3 regions of the Microbacterium sp. ARD31 genome follow, and region 2 is predicted to be linked to each of the others. Evidence: riboswitches for the same ligand, from Rfam matches in the RefSeq annotation. Region 2 holds a riboswitch; each other region holds the start of a gene.
What was found. A riboswitch is a leader RNA that binds a small molecule or an ion and turns the genes downstream of it on or off. The one in region 2 is predicted to bind cobalamin.
Positions count from the first base shown of each region.

Region 1: it holds a riboswitch for cobalamin, as region 2 does, so the genes downstream of both, cobN (cobaltochelatase subunit CobN) here and Q9S36_RS48555 (VWA domain-containing protein) in region 2, are expected to answer to the same signal.
Region 3: it holds a riboswitch for cobalamin, as region 2 does, so the genes downstream of both, Q9S36_RS38850 (hypothetical protein) here and Q9S36_RS48555 (VWA domain-containing protein) in region 2, are expected to answer to the same signal.

Region 1 is NZ_JAUZVE010000089.1:12,500-16,509, reverse strand. It holds gene cobN (cobaltochelatase subunit CobN) at 1-2,036, opposite strand, end outside; cobalamin riboswitch at 2,065-2,197, opposite strand; gene Q9S36_RS49845 (hypothetical protein) at 2,314-3,123, shown strand; gene Q9S36_RS49840 (hypothetical protein) at 3,241-3,534, opposite strand; gene Q9S36_RS49835 (class I SAM-dependent methyltransferase) at 3,766-4,010, opposite strand, start outside.
Region 2 is NZ_JAUZVE010000078.1:4,890-8,899, reverse strand. It holds gene bluB (5,6-dimethylbenzimidazole synthase) at 1-241, opposite strand, end outside; gene Q9S36_RS48555 (VWA domain-containing protein) at 238-2,217, opposite strand; cobalamin riboswitch at 2,286-2,433, opposite strand; gene cbiE (precorrin-6y C5,15-methyltransferase (decarboxylating) subunit CbiE) at 2,452-3,666, shown strand; gene Q9S36_RS48545 (KAP family NTPase) at 3,787-4,010, opposite strand, start outside.
Region 3 is NZ_JAUZVE010000035.1:23,887-27,896, forward strand. It holds gene Q9S36_RS38845 (prenyltransferase/squalene oxidase repeat-containing protein) at 18-1,427, shown strand; cobalamin riboswitch at 1,522-1,661, shown strand; gene Q9S36_RS38850 (hypothetical protein) at 1,732-3,411, shown strand; gene Q9S36_RS38855 (hypothetical protein) at 3,419-4,010, shown strand, end outside.

The DNA.
Region 1 (4,010 bases), on a different contig from region 2:
TGCATGATGAAGTCGTCGAAGTCCTCCGCGTCCGGCTGCTCGTCGAGCCCGAGGTCGCGGTGCATCTCGGCAGCGTGCATCAGCTGCCAGATCTCGCCGCGGATCGCCGGCAGCTTGGCCGGGTCCATCGCGGCGATGTTGGCGTGCTCGTCGAGGAGCTGCTCTAGGCGGGCGATGTCGCCGTACGACTCCGCGCGGGCCATCGGCGGCACCAGGTGGTCGACGATCGTCGCGTGCGCGCGCCGCTTGGCCTGCGCGCCCTCGCCCGGGTCGTTGACGAGGAACGGGTAGACCATCGGCAGGTTGCCGAGCGCGGCATCGGTGCCGCAGCTCGCCGACAGCGCGGCGTTCTTGCCGGGCAGCCACTCCAGCGAGCCGTGCTTGCCGAGGTGGACGACCGCATCGGCCTTGAACCCGTGCTCGAGCCACCGGTAGGCGCCCAGGTAGTGGTGGGTCGGCGCGAGGTCGGGGTCGTGGTAGATCGCGATGGGGTTCTCCCCGAAGCCCCGCGGCGGCTGGATGAGGAGTACGACGTTGCCCGCGCGCACGGTCGCCAGCACGAGCTCGCCGGCGTCGTTGACGAACAGCGAGCCCGGCGCCGCGCCCCACGCCTCGACCATCTCGGCCCGCAGGTCGTCGGGCAGGTCGCGGGTCCACTCGGCGTACTGCTCCGGCGTGATCCGCACGTGCGCGTCGGTCAGCTGCGCCTGGGTCAGCCACTCCTCGTCCTGCCCGCCGGCCGCGATCAGGGCGTGGATCAGCGCGTCGCCCTTCTCGGTGTCGGTCGCGTCGCGGTCGAGGATCTCGACGACCTCGCCCGCACCCAGGTCGTACCCCTCCGCCCGCAGCCGCTGCAGCAGCCGGATCGCGGAGACGGGGGTGTCGAGCCCCACGGCGTTGCCGATGCGCGCGTGCTTGGTGGGGTACGCCGACAGCACGAGGGCCAGCCGCTTCTCGGCGTTCGGGATCCGGCGCAGGCGCGCGTGGCGGACCGCGATGCCCGCGACCCGCGCGCACCGCTCGGGGTCGGCGACGTAGTGCGGGAGCCCGTCGGCGTCGACCTCCTTGAAGGAGAACGGCGCAGTGATGATCCGCCCGTCGAACTCGGGGATCGCGATCTGCGTGGCGGAGTCCATCGGGCTCACGCCGTCGTCGGACGCCTCCCACTCGGCCCGGCTGCTCGTCAGGCAGAGGCCCTGGATGATCGGGATGTCGAGCGCCGACATCCGCGCGACGTCCCACGACTCGTCGTCCCCGCCGGCGCTCGCGCCCGCCGGCACGCTGCCGCCCGCCGCGAGGACCGTCACGACGAGCGCGTCGAGCGTGCCGAGCGCGTCGTACAGCTCGTCGGGAGCGGCGCGCAGGGAGCCGGCGAAGACCGGTACGCCGACCGCCTCCCCCGTCGCGTCGATCGCGTCGGCGAGGGCGTGGGCGAAGGCGGTGTTCCCGCTCGCCTCGTGGGCGCGGTAGTACAGCACCCCGATCCTGCTCTTCTCGGTGGTTGAGGTGCGAGGAGCGCCCGACCCCCCGGCGGTTGAGGTGCGAGGAGCGCCCGACCCCCCGGTGGTTGAGGCGCGAGGAGCGCCAGCGACGAGCCTCGAAACCTCCGGTCGCTCGGCGAACCCCCACTGCGGCAGCACCGCCGGCGGCTCGAACCCCTCGCCGGTGAGCAGCACGGTGTCGGAGAGGAAGGCGTGCAGCTGGCGGAGGTTCTCCGGGCCACCCTCGGCGAGGTAGCGGTGTGCCTCGGCGGCGACGCCGATCGGGACCGACGACAGCTCCATCAGCTCGGCGCTCGGCGACTGCTCCCCGCCCAGCACGACGACGGGCATGCCCGTCGCGGCAACGCGAGTGAAGCCGGAGCAGAGGTCCTGCGGCGAGCCGAGCAGCCGCCCGACCACCAGGTCGCACCCCTCGATGACCTCGGCCATCGGCTGGTGGCCGGGACGCGCCGGGTTGGCGAGGACGTAGTCGGCGCCGGACGCCCGCGCGCTCAGCAGGTCGGTGTCGGATGTGGACAGCAGTGCGATGCGCACGGTTTCCTCCCGGGGGTTCTCGCCCCTCGTTTGTCGGATCCCGCGTGGTCCAGTGTCTGGCTCAGGCCCATTGCTGGGCCCTCACAGTGGCGGAACCGCCCCGGACTCGCACCGGGTTCCTGGGTTCCACGCGGAGTGGTGCCGCGAGCCTAGCGCCCCTCCATCGGTGGTTGAGGTGCGAGCGCAGCGAGCCTCGAAACCTCCGACATCGTGGAACATCCGAGCCACCAGATGACTCGAACCTTCCACGATCTTCGGCCAGTGCCACACTCACCCCGTGACCCGCACCCGAGGCGACTTGTGCCCAGGCGTCTTCCGCCCATGGCCCGCCGATGACGGCGCGCTGGTCCGCCTGCGCATCCCCGGCGGCCACGTGAGCCGTACGACGCTCGCCGCGCTCCTCGACGTCGCCGAGGCCTACGGAGACGGCGAGGTCCACCTCACCAAGCGGGCCAACCTCCAGCTGCGCGCCCTGCCGCTGGTCGACGGCGCCGTACCGCCCGAGGTGGTCGAGGCGATCCGCGCGACCGGCTTGCTCCCCCACCCCGACCACGAGCTGGTCCGCAACGTCCTCGTCTCGCCCCTCACCGGCCTGCACGGTGGCCGCGCCGACCTCCGCGGGGTGGCCGCCGAACTCGACGAGCGCGTCTGCGCGACGCCGTCCCTCGCGAAGCTCCCCGGCCGATTCCTCCTCGTCCTCGACGACGGCCGGGGCGACCTCGTCGACCGCTCCTGCGACCTCGGGCTGGTCGCGCTGTCACCCGACGAGGTGCAGCTCCGCATCGGCTCGACCCACTGGGGCCCGGTCGTCCCGATCTCCGAGGCGGCGGCCCGCCTCACCGGCCTCGCCCGCGCGTTCCAGCAGGTCCGCGACGCCGCTTGGCACGTCGACGAGCTTCCGGTCCCACCCGCCTCCCAGCCTGCCGACCCGCGCCTGTCTGCGGCGAGCGAGCCCCCGCCGTACGGCGAGGTGGCGGAGGGCATCGCCCACGTCCAGATCCCCGGCGGCGTGCTCGATCGCGCGGCCATCGACGGCCTGCCGGAGCAGCTGGTCGTCACGCCGTGGAAGTCGCTCATCACCCACTGACGGCGACACCACGCAGGCAGTTCGCGGAAGGATCCGCGTCGCCCACGCTCGGCGGCCGCGACACACCGGCGAACTGCCCGCGCTGGTGCACCGATCCGGCCCGCCCCCGCCAACCTCTCAGCCCGGGTGGTCGTCCCGGCGCCCGCTTCCGAGCCACACACCCGTCGCGACAGCACCGGTCAACGCCAGCATCACGCCACCCAGCGCCACCACACTGCCGGCGATCAGGTCGAGCGGCAGACCCTCCTTCGGAGGATCCATCTCCGGCAGCGGCAGCCCGTTGTTCAACCCGTCGACGCGGTAGCCGATCGGCTCCGGATCGTCCCGGAACACGATCCCCAACCCGATGACGACGAGCACCGCGCCGCCCGTGAGCAGCAACGCCACCGTCCGCTTCAGCCGATCGTCCATCCGTCCCCCTCAGGTCGCGGCCAGAAGATAGCGCGGCTGAGCGGTCGTCGCGGGCCGAACCGAGGACGACGCACTTCACCGCCAGACCGCCGCCCAGGGTGGCGGCACATCGCACCTTCAAGGCCAGCCCACGCGCGATCTGCCGCCACCCCCCGGCACAACAAGAGCCCGACCTCGGTGGTTGAGGTGCGAGCGAAGCGAGCCTCGAAACCTGCGGTCACCCGTCGGCGCTCAGCGGTCGACGCGCCGCAGCAGGTGGAGCACGGTCTGGTAGTGCTCGGTGACTCGCCCACCGAGGTCGAGTGCCGCGCGCTCGGCCTGCGCGACCTCCGAGGCCGTCCAGTCGCTGAAGGTCCGGAACAGCCGCCCGACCGCGTCGGCGTCCAGGTCGATGGACCACCCCCAGTGCTCGCTGCGCAGGTGCTCGAACCACCCGCCAGCCGTCAGCTCGGCCACGGTCGGCCGCGCCTCGCGGG
Region 2 (4,010 bases):
TGTCCGGGGGCAGCTCGCGCGCGAATGTCTCCCGCTCGGTCTCGACGTGGTCGGCGAACGTCGCGCGAGTGTCCTCGTCGAAGACCAGCACGAAGTCCCACGGCTGGCTGTGCCCGACGCTCGGCGCCTCGTGCGCCGCCTGCAGCACGCGCCGCAGCTGTCCGAGGTCGACGGGCTCGCCACTGAACTCGGCCCGTACGTCCCGCCGGCGGGCGATGACGTCGTAGAGGTCGGTGCTCATGCGACCCTCGCCACGTTGGTCAGGACCTGGGCGCTGACCTCGGAAAGCGGGAGGTGGGTCGCCTGCATGGCCACGGCGAGCTGCCCGGCGAGGCCCATCCGCATCGGGCCCTGCTCGCAGTCGACGACGATCGCGGTGGTCTGCTGCTCGGCGATCCAGTGTGCTGCCTGTCGGCTGCGTCGTACGGCGTCGGCACCGTGGGTGGCGCGGCCGTCGGTGATGACGATGAGCAGCGGCCGTCGACCCGAGTCGCGGACCTTCTCGACCCGCAGCACCTCTGCCGCTTGAAGAAGGCCCTCGGCAAGGGGGGTACGCCCTCCTGCCGGCAGGTCGGCGAGCCGCTTCGCCGCGATGTCGACCGAGTGGGTCGGCGGCAGCGCGACCTCGGCGCCGTCGGCGCGGAACGTGACCAGCCCGACCTTGTCGCGCCGCTGGTAGGCGTCGAGCAGCAGGCTGAGGATCGCGGTCTTCACCTGCGCCATCCGCTTGCGGGCGGCCATCGAACCGCTCGCGTCGACGCAGAAGAGGACGAGGTTGGCCTCCCGCCCCTCGCGGCGTGCGGTCCTCAGGTCGGTGTCCTCGAACCTGATCCTCCCGGTGCTCCGGCCGCGGGCCCGCTGGTGCGGCGCAGCCGCCCGGATCGTCTCGACCAGGTGCAACCCACCGCTGCCGGTCGGGTCCACGCCTGCACGCCGCCCGTTGGACGTCAGGGCGCGGCTGCGCTTCCCCGACTCCCCGGCCCCCGTGCCGGTGACCTCGAACCGCTTGACCCTGTATGGATCCGCTGGGGTCGCGACCATCGCCTGATCCGTCGGTTGAGGAGGGCCCCCCGGGCCCGTCTCGAAACCAGGATCCTCGGCCGCCGGGCCGTCGGACGTGTTGCGATCCGGCTGTTCCGGCGACCGATCCGTCTCACGTCCGTCGCTGTGATCCGTCGGTTGAGGAGGGCCCCCCGGGCCCGTCTCGAAACCAGGATCATCCTGATTGTTAGGCCCACCACCCGGCGGCTCAGGCTCCGGCTCCCCATCCCCAAGGACCTGGTCGAGCAGCTCCTCATCGAGCCCCGGCGCATCGAACGGATTCCTGCGCCGCCGGTGCGGCAGGGCGAGCAGCGCAGCCTGGCGGATGTCGGCCCGCGTGACCGAGGTCCGGCCGTGCCAGGCGGCGTGCGCGATCGCCGTACGCGTGGTGACGATGTCGGCGCGCATCCCGTCGACCTCGAAGGCGGCGCACACCTCGGCGACCTTGGTGAGCACCGCGTCGGTGAGCTCGACCTCGGGCAGCAGCTTGCGGGCGGCGGCGATGCGGTCGGTCAGCGCGCGCTCGGCGTCGGCGTACGACTGCACGAACGTGTGCGGGTCGGCGTCGAAGGCGAGGCGACGGCGGACGACCTCCGCGCGCAGCCGCGGGTCGCGCGGCGCGGCGATCTCGACGGTGAGGCCGAAGCGGTCGAGGAGCTGGGGGCGGAGCTCGCCCTCCTCGGGATTCATGGTGCCGACGAGCACGAAGCGGGCGGCGTGGGCGACCGAGACGCCGTCGCGCTCGACGGTGGAGCGACCCATCGCGGCGGCGTCGAGCAGCAGGTCGACGAGGTGGTCGTGGAGCAGGTTGACCTCGTCGACGTAGAGGATGCCGCGGTGCGCGCGGGCGAGGAGACCTGGCTCGTACTCGGCGACGCCGTCGGCCAGCACCTTGGAGAGGTGCAGCGATCCGAGCACGCGGTCCTCGGTGGCGCCGACGGGCAGCTCGACGAGGCGTACGGGCCGGGTCTCGGTCTCCGCGTCCAACGGCCAGGTGCCGTCCGGCGATGTGTCACCTGGCGCGCTGGAGAACCGGTCGCCCGCGACCACCTCGATCGGCGGCAGTACGGAGGCAAGGGCGCGCACGGTCGTGGACTTCGCCGTGCCCTTCTCGCCGCGGACCAGCACGCCGCCGACCTCGGGGGAGATGGTGGTGAGGATCAGGGCCAGCGTCATGTCGTCTGATCCGACGACAGCGCACAGGGGGTACTGCAGTGGCATGGGGGCTCCCGCTCTCGTTGCCATCTTCATGGGCGGCGGGAGGCCGGTCTTCGGACTTCTCGGATCGCCATGTTCGACGTCTCGAGTCACCGCAGCGGGCCCTGTGTCGGAATCTCACCGACTTCCCAGATTCTCCCCAGACTTCGGGGCACCTCTCGCCAAGTTCGGGTCACGATAGCGTCTGCGGCCATGTCGTCCACTGGTGTGCCCACGGAGATCGTGGTCGTCGGGATCGGGGCGGACGGCTTCGACGGTCTGGCGCCCGCCTCGCGCTCGCTCGTGCTGGAGGCGTCCGTGCTGTGGGGCGGGTCGCGTCATCTCTCACTCGTCCCTGACGTGCCCGGTCAGTCGCGCGTGCCGTGGCCGTCGCCCCTCGCCGCCGGCCTCCCCGGTCTCCTTGCTGAGTACGCCGGTCGCCCGGTCGTCGCCCTGGCGTCCGGCGACCCGCTGGTCTCCGGGATCGCGACGACGCTGCTGGAGTACGGCGCTCCGGTGCGGGTGGTGCCGGCTGTCTCGTCAGTCGCTCTTGCCCGGGCCAGGATGGGGTGGTCAGCCGAGTCCTGCGCCGTGGTGACGGTCGTCGGGCGGTCGGTGTCGCGGGTGCTGCGCGAGTGTGCTCCGGGGCGGCGGGTCCTCGTGCTGTCGTCGGACGCGTCGACGCCAGCGTCGGTCGCTGCGCTGCTGACGTCCTCGGGCTGGGGCGCGTCGACAATGACCGTCCTGGGCGACCTCGGTTCGTCGTCGGAGTCCTCGGCCTCCGGTGTCGCCTCGTCGTGGTCCGAGTCATCGCCGGCGTTGAACGTCATTGCCGTCGAGGTTTCTGGAAACGGGCTGGCGTCGTGGGCGCCGGGCCTCCCGGACGACGCCTACGAGCACGACGGACAGCTCACCAAGCGCGACCTCCGCGCCTCTGCGCTCGCCCGCCTGATGCCCGCCCCCGACCAGCTCCTCTGGGACGTCGGCGCTGGCGCCGGCTCAGTCGGCATCGAGTGGATGCGCGCCCACCCCACCTGCCGCACCATCGCCATCGAATCCGATCCCGAACGAGCCGCCCGAATCGCTCGCAACGCTCACGCCCTGGGCGTCCCAGACCTTCAGGTCGTCGAAGGCCGCGCACCGTCAGCGCTGACCGGTCTTGAACCCCCGGACGCGATCTTCATCGGCGGCGGCGTCACCCGCGACGGCGTCCTCGACACTTGCTTGAGCTCAATCAAGCCCGGTGGCCGCCTCGTCGTCCACGGCGTCACCCTTGAGACCGAGACGTTGCTCGCCAAGGCGTACGCCGACCACGGTGGCGAGCTCACTCGCATCAGCGTCGAGACCGCTGAACCAATCGGGACCTTTACCGGCTGGGCTCCCGCTCGCGCAGTAACTCAATGGGTGCTCACGAGGTCCGCGCGGTAGGTCTTTACCTAGGGCACCCCGCCCACTATGACGCACGTGAGCACCCAAGGGCGTACCGCTTCGGACGACATCCCGAGCGGTCTGGCTGCGCGCCTCAGGTTTACCGCCACGCCTGCGGCTCTACCGCGGACCCTCTCCCCTCGCAGCCGAGGTGGAGATATGTGCGGACATCCACTCCCGTCGCTGCTGAAGCGACCATACGGGTAGTGGCGAGTCGTCATCGGTGCCGACGTACTCTGCCACCTGCTCTAGGTACTCGCCAGTGACCTGCTGCAGTGAGCCATTCCCTAAGACGTACTGTTCGCGCGAGGAGTCGAGCACGACGCAGCGTGATGCGACGGTCG
Region 3 (4,010 bases), on a different contig from region 2:
CGAGCGGGAAGGAAGTCATGCACCATCGCATTCGACCCATCCGATCGGCCGCGGTCGCCCTGTCGACCGTGGCGCTGGGAGCCGGCGTGCTCGCCGCGCCCCCGGCGTCCGCGGAGCCGACGCCTGCCCTCCGCGCCGCCAAGGCCGCGGCCGCCACCGACAGCACGCCCTCGACGATCGCGGCACAGTGGCTCGCGGGCGAGCTCAGCAACGGCCTGATGATGGGCACCTCCGGGCCGGACTTCGGCCTCACGATCGACACGGGCATCGCGCTCTCCACCGTCGCCGACCAGGGCGGGATGGTCACCGCGATCAACAACTCCCTCGAGCCGCGCATCGCGGAGTACGTCGGGGATGGGACCAAGGAGAGCTACGCCGGTCCGCTCGCCAAGGCGGCGGCGTTCGCCCGCGTCGCCCAGAAGGCGCCGACCAGCTACGGCGGGATCAACCTGATCGCACGCCTCGAGGAGCGCACCGCCGACGTGCCGGCCGACCCGGTGGCGAAGCCGCAGGAGGCCGCGATCGCCGGTCGCGTGTTCGACAAGTCGGAGTTCGGCAACCACGCCAACGTCATCGGCCAGTCCTACGCCGTGCGCGCGCTGGCGCAGGCGGGCTCCACCGAGGCGGGCGCGGCGCGCGACTTCCTGCTCAAGCAGCAGTGCGCCTCGGGCTACTTCCGCGGCAGCTTCGACAAGGCGGACCAGCCCAACCAGGCGTGCGCCGAGGGTGCCGCCGGAAGCCAGGCCGACCCCGACGCCACCGCGATGGCGGTGATCAACCTGATCGAGTCGGGCGACAAGAGCGCGGCCGTCACCGGCGCGCTGGCCAAGGCGGGCACCTGGCTGGCCGACCGTCAGCGTGGCAGCGGTGCGATCCGCGCCGCGGCGCCGGTCAGCAAGATCAACACCAACTCCACCGCGATCGGTGGCTACGCCCTCGGCTTGCTGCAGAACCGCGACGCGTCCCGCAAGGCAGCGCTGTGGGTGCGCAAGAACCAGCCCGTCGACAAGTACAAGTGCCGTACGGCGCTGACCAAGGACACCGGTGCCGTCGCCTACCGCAAGGACCGGGCGAAGGACGCCACCGTGACCGGCATCCCCGCCGACGCGCGTGACGAGTGGCGTCGGGCGACCTCGCAGGCGATCCTCGGCCTCCAGTTCGCCCCGGCGAGCAAGGACGAGCTGAAGATCGTGTCCGTGCGCAGGCAGGCCCGTGCCGGCGAGCGCGTGCAGTTCCGGGTCTTCGGCCTGGCGCCGAGCGAGAGCGCCTGCCTGCAGGTCAAGGGTGACTTCGTGCGCGTCAAGGGCAAGAAGTCGGGCGAGAAGATCGTGCGCAAGCTGCAGCTGCCCGCGGGCAACCAGCGTCGCGTCGCCCTGGTGAAGACCTCCGACGACGAGGCCCGCACCTCGCTCCGGGTCCGCAACTGACCCATCGGCACCACCCGCACAGCACCACGCTCCGGCCCGGCGTCCCGCGACGCCGGGCCGAAGTGCGTCCGGCGCCGGGCCGGGGTTACGCTTCGCAGGCCGCACCCGCCCGGGTCGGCACCACACACGCCCGAGCTGGGGAAAGCCGGTCCGAAACCGGCGCTGACCCGCAACCGTGGGCACGGGAGCGATCCCGTGCGAGCCGGAACACCCGCCTCGACGCGTCTTGATCACCATCGCTGTCGAGGAATGCAGCGGGTCGACGGTCCCACCGGCGCCCTCTGTCGCGGCGAGGGAAGGGACCATGAAGCTCCTCTCCGGACTGGCCGCCGTCGCGCTGGCCGCCACCACGCTCACCCTGCCGTCGTCGGCCTCGGCCGCCACCACGGACCCGACCCAGCGCGCGGACGACTGGATCGCCGCTGAGCTGACGGACGGCCTGGCCGTCGGCCAGTACGGCGCCGACGTCGGGCTCTCGGTCGATGCCGGCCTCGCCCTCGACGCCACCGGCCGCGCCGACACGGCGGCCGCGATCGGCGACGCCATCGGCTCCAGGCTCGTCACCTCGGACGACGTCCCCTACGGCTACGTCTCGTCCGACGAGGGCGGGCAGGTCGGCCACTACGCCAACGCGACGGCCAAGGCCGCGGCGTTCACCCAGCGCATCGGGCGCGACGCGGCGACGGCGTACCCCGCGGTCGACCTGGTCGACCAGCTCGAGACCCTCACCGACGACGCCACCGGCGTGATCGCCGACGACAGCTCGTTCGGGAACTACGCGAACACCATCGGCCAGGCCTTCGCCGCCGAGGCCCTCACCGTCGCCGGCTCCGCCGAGGCCGGTGCAGCCACCGCGGCGCTGCTGGACCAGCAGTGCCCTGCGGGCTACTTCCGCTTCGACCTCGCCGCCACGGCGTGCGACGCCGACGAGGCCGCGCCGAGCCCCGACACGACCAGCCTGGCGGTGCTGTCCCTGGTCGAGTCCGGCGACACCAGCGCAGCGGTCACGACCGCGATCGCGGACGCGACCGCCTGGCTCGAGTCGGTCCAGCGACCCGACGGCTCCCTCGAGGGCGACGCGTCGGCGCCGGGCAGCAACGCCAACAGCACCGGGCTCGCCGCCTGGGCGCTCGGCAGCACCGGCCACGACGCCGCGGCCACCAAGGCCGCCGCCTGGGTCCGCAGCCTCCAGGTGGCCGACGCCGGCGCGTGCGCCAGCCAGGCGCCCACGGGTGCGATCGCCTACAACCCGGCCGACCTGACCGAGGCACGCTCCGCCGGCATCGCCGCCAACCCCACCGTCCGGGACAAGTGGCGCCGTAGCTCCTTCCAGGCCGCTCCGGCCCTGCTGTGGACGCCGGCCGCCGCGACGACCCTCGCGATCTCCACCCCCGCGACCGCCGTCGAGAAGACCAGCGTCACCGCCACGGTCCGCGGCCTCGCTGCCGGCGAGCAGGCCTGCGTGAGCCTCGGTACGGACGTTCGCCGGGTCGTGGGGACCGGGTCCGACCTCACGGTCACCTTCACGCTCCCCGCCGGCGCCGCCGCCCGCACCTTCACCGTGGCCACGCTCGACGGCACGGCCACCTCGACCACCAGCGCCACGGCAGTCCCGCCGGTCGTCACCCCGCCCGCTCCCGCGCCGAGCGTCGGCGAGCTGTCGGCCGCCAAGGTGGTCAAGGTGCGCAAGAACCGGTTCAAGGTGACCGTCGCCTGTGACGCGACCGTCGCCTGTGCGGGCACCCTCACCGTCCGCACCGCCGGCAAGGTGAAGGTCCCCGGGATGGTGCGCAAGAAGCTCGTCACGGTCTCCGAGCGCACCTACACCGTCGCCCCCGGCGGCGAGAAGCGCCTGGTCCTCAAGCTGACGAAGACCGCGCGGGTGCTCGTGGCCGACGGTCCGCTGAAGGTCCGCGCGGTGCAGAAGGCCAAGGGCGCGCAGCGCTCGGTCACGACGTTCCGGCTCAAGGCCGCCAAGGGCTGATCGGTCGATGAGCTCCTCCTGGACGCGCTCCCTCGCCCGCGCCGCGGCAATCGCCGTGGTGGGCGGGGGACCGGTCCTGCTCGCCCCGACGGCGTACGTCGCTGCGGCCGGGGCGGCCACGTGCACCTCGGCCGGGGGAGTGAGCGTCGTCGTCGACTACCGCGAGCTCGGGGGGAGCACCGTCACCGCGTGCGCTCCCGACGGCGGGGGGAAGAGCGCCGCGGCGATCTTCGCCTCGGTCGGGGTCTCGATCACCTACGCCCAGCGCTCGCCCGGCTTCGTGTGCCGGGTCAACGGCGTACCCACCACCGACCCGTGCGTGAACACGTCCCCCGCCGACGCCTACTGGGGGCTGTGGTGGTCCGACGGCACGACCGGCTCGTGGACCTTCGCGTCGACCGGCGTGGGCGGCCAGACCGTGCCGGCCGGCGGCAGCGTGGGCTGGTCGTGGCAGCAGGACCGCGCGAGCGGCTCGACCGTTCCGCCGTCCGTCTCCCCGCCCGTGGCACCGCCCAGCCCGACGCAGACGCCGACGACCTCGTCGCCGACCCCGTCTCCGACGGCCACCCCGACCCAAGGCTCGGGTGGCTCAGGTGGCT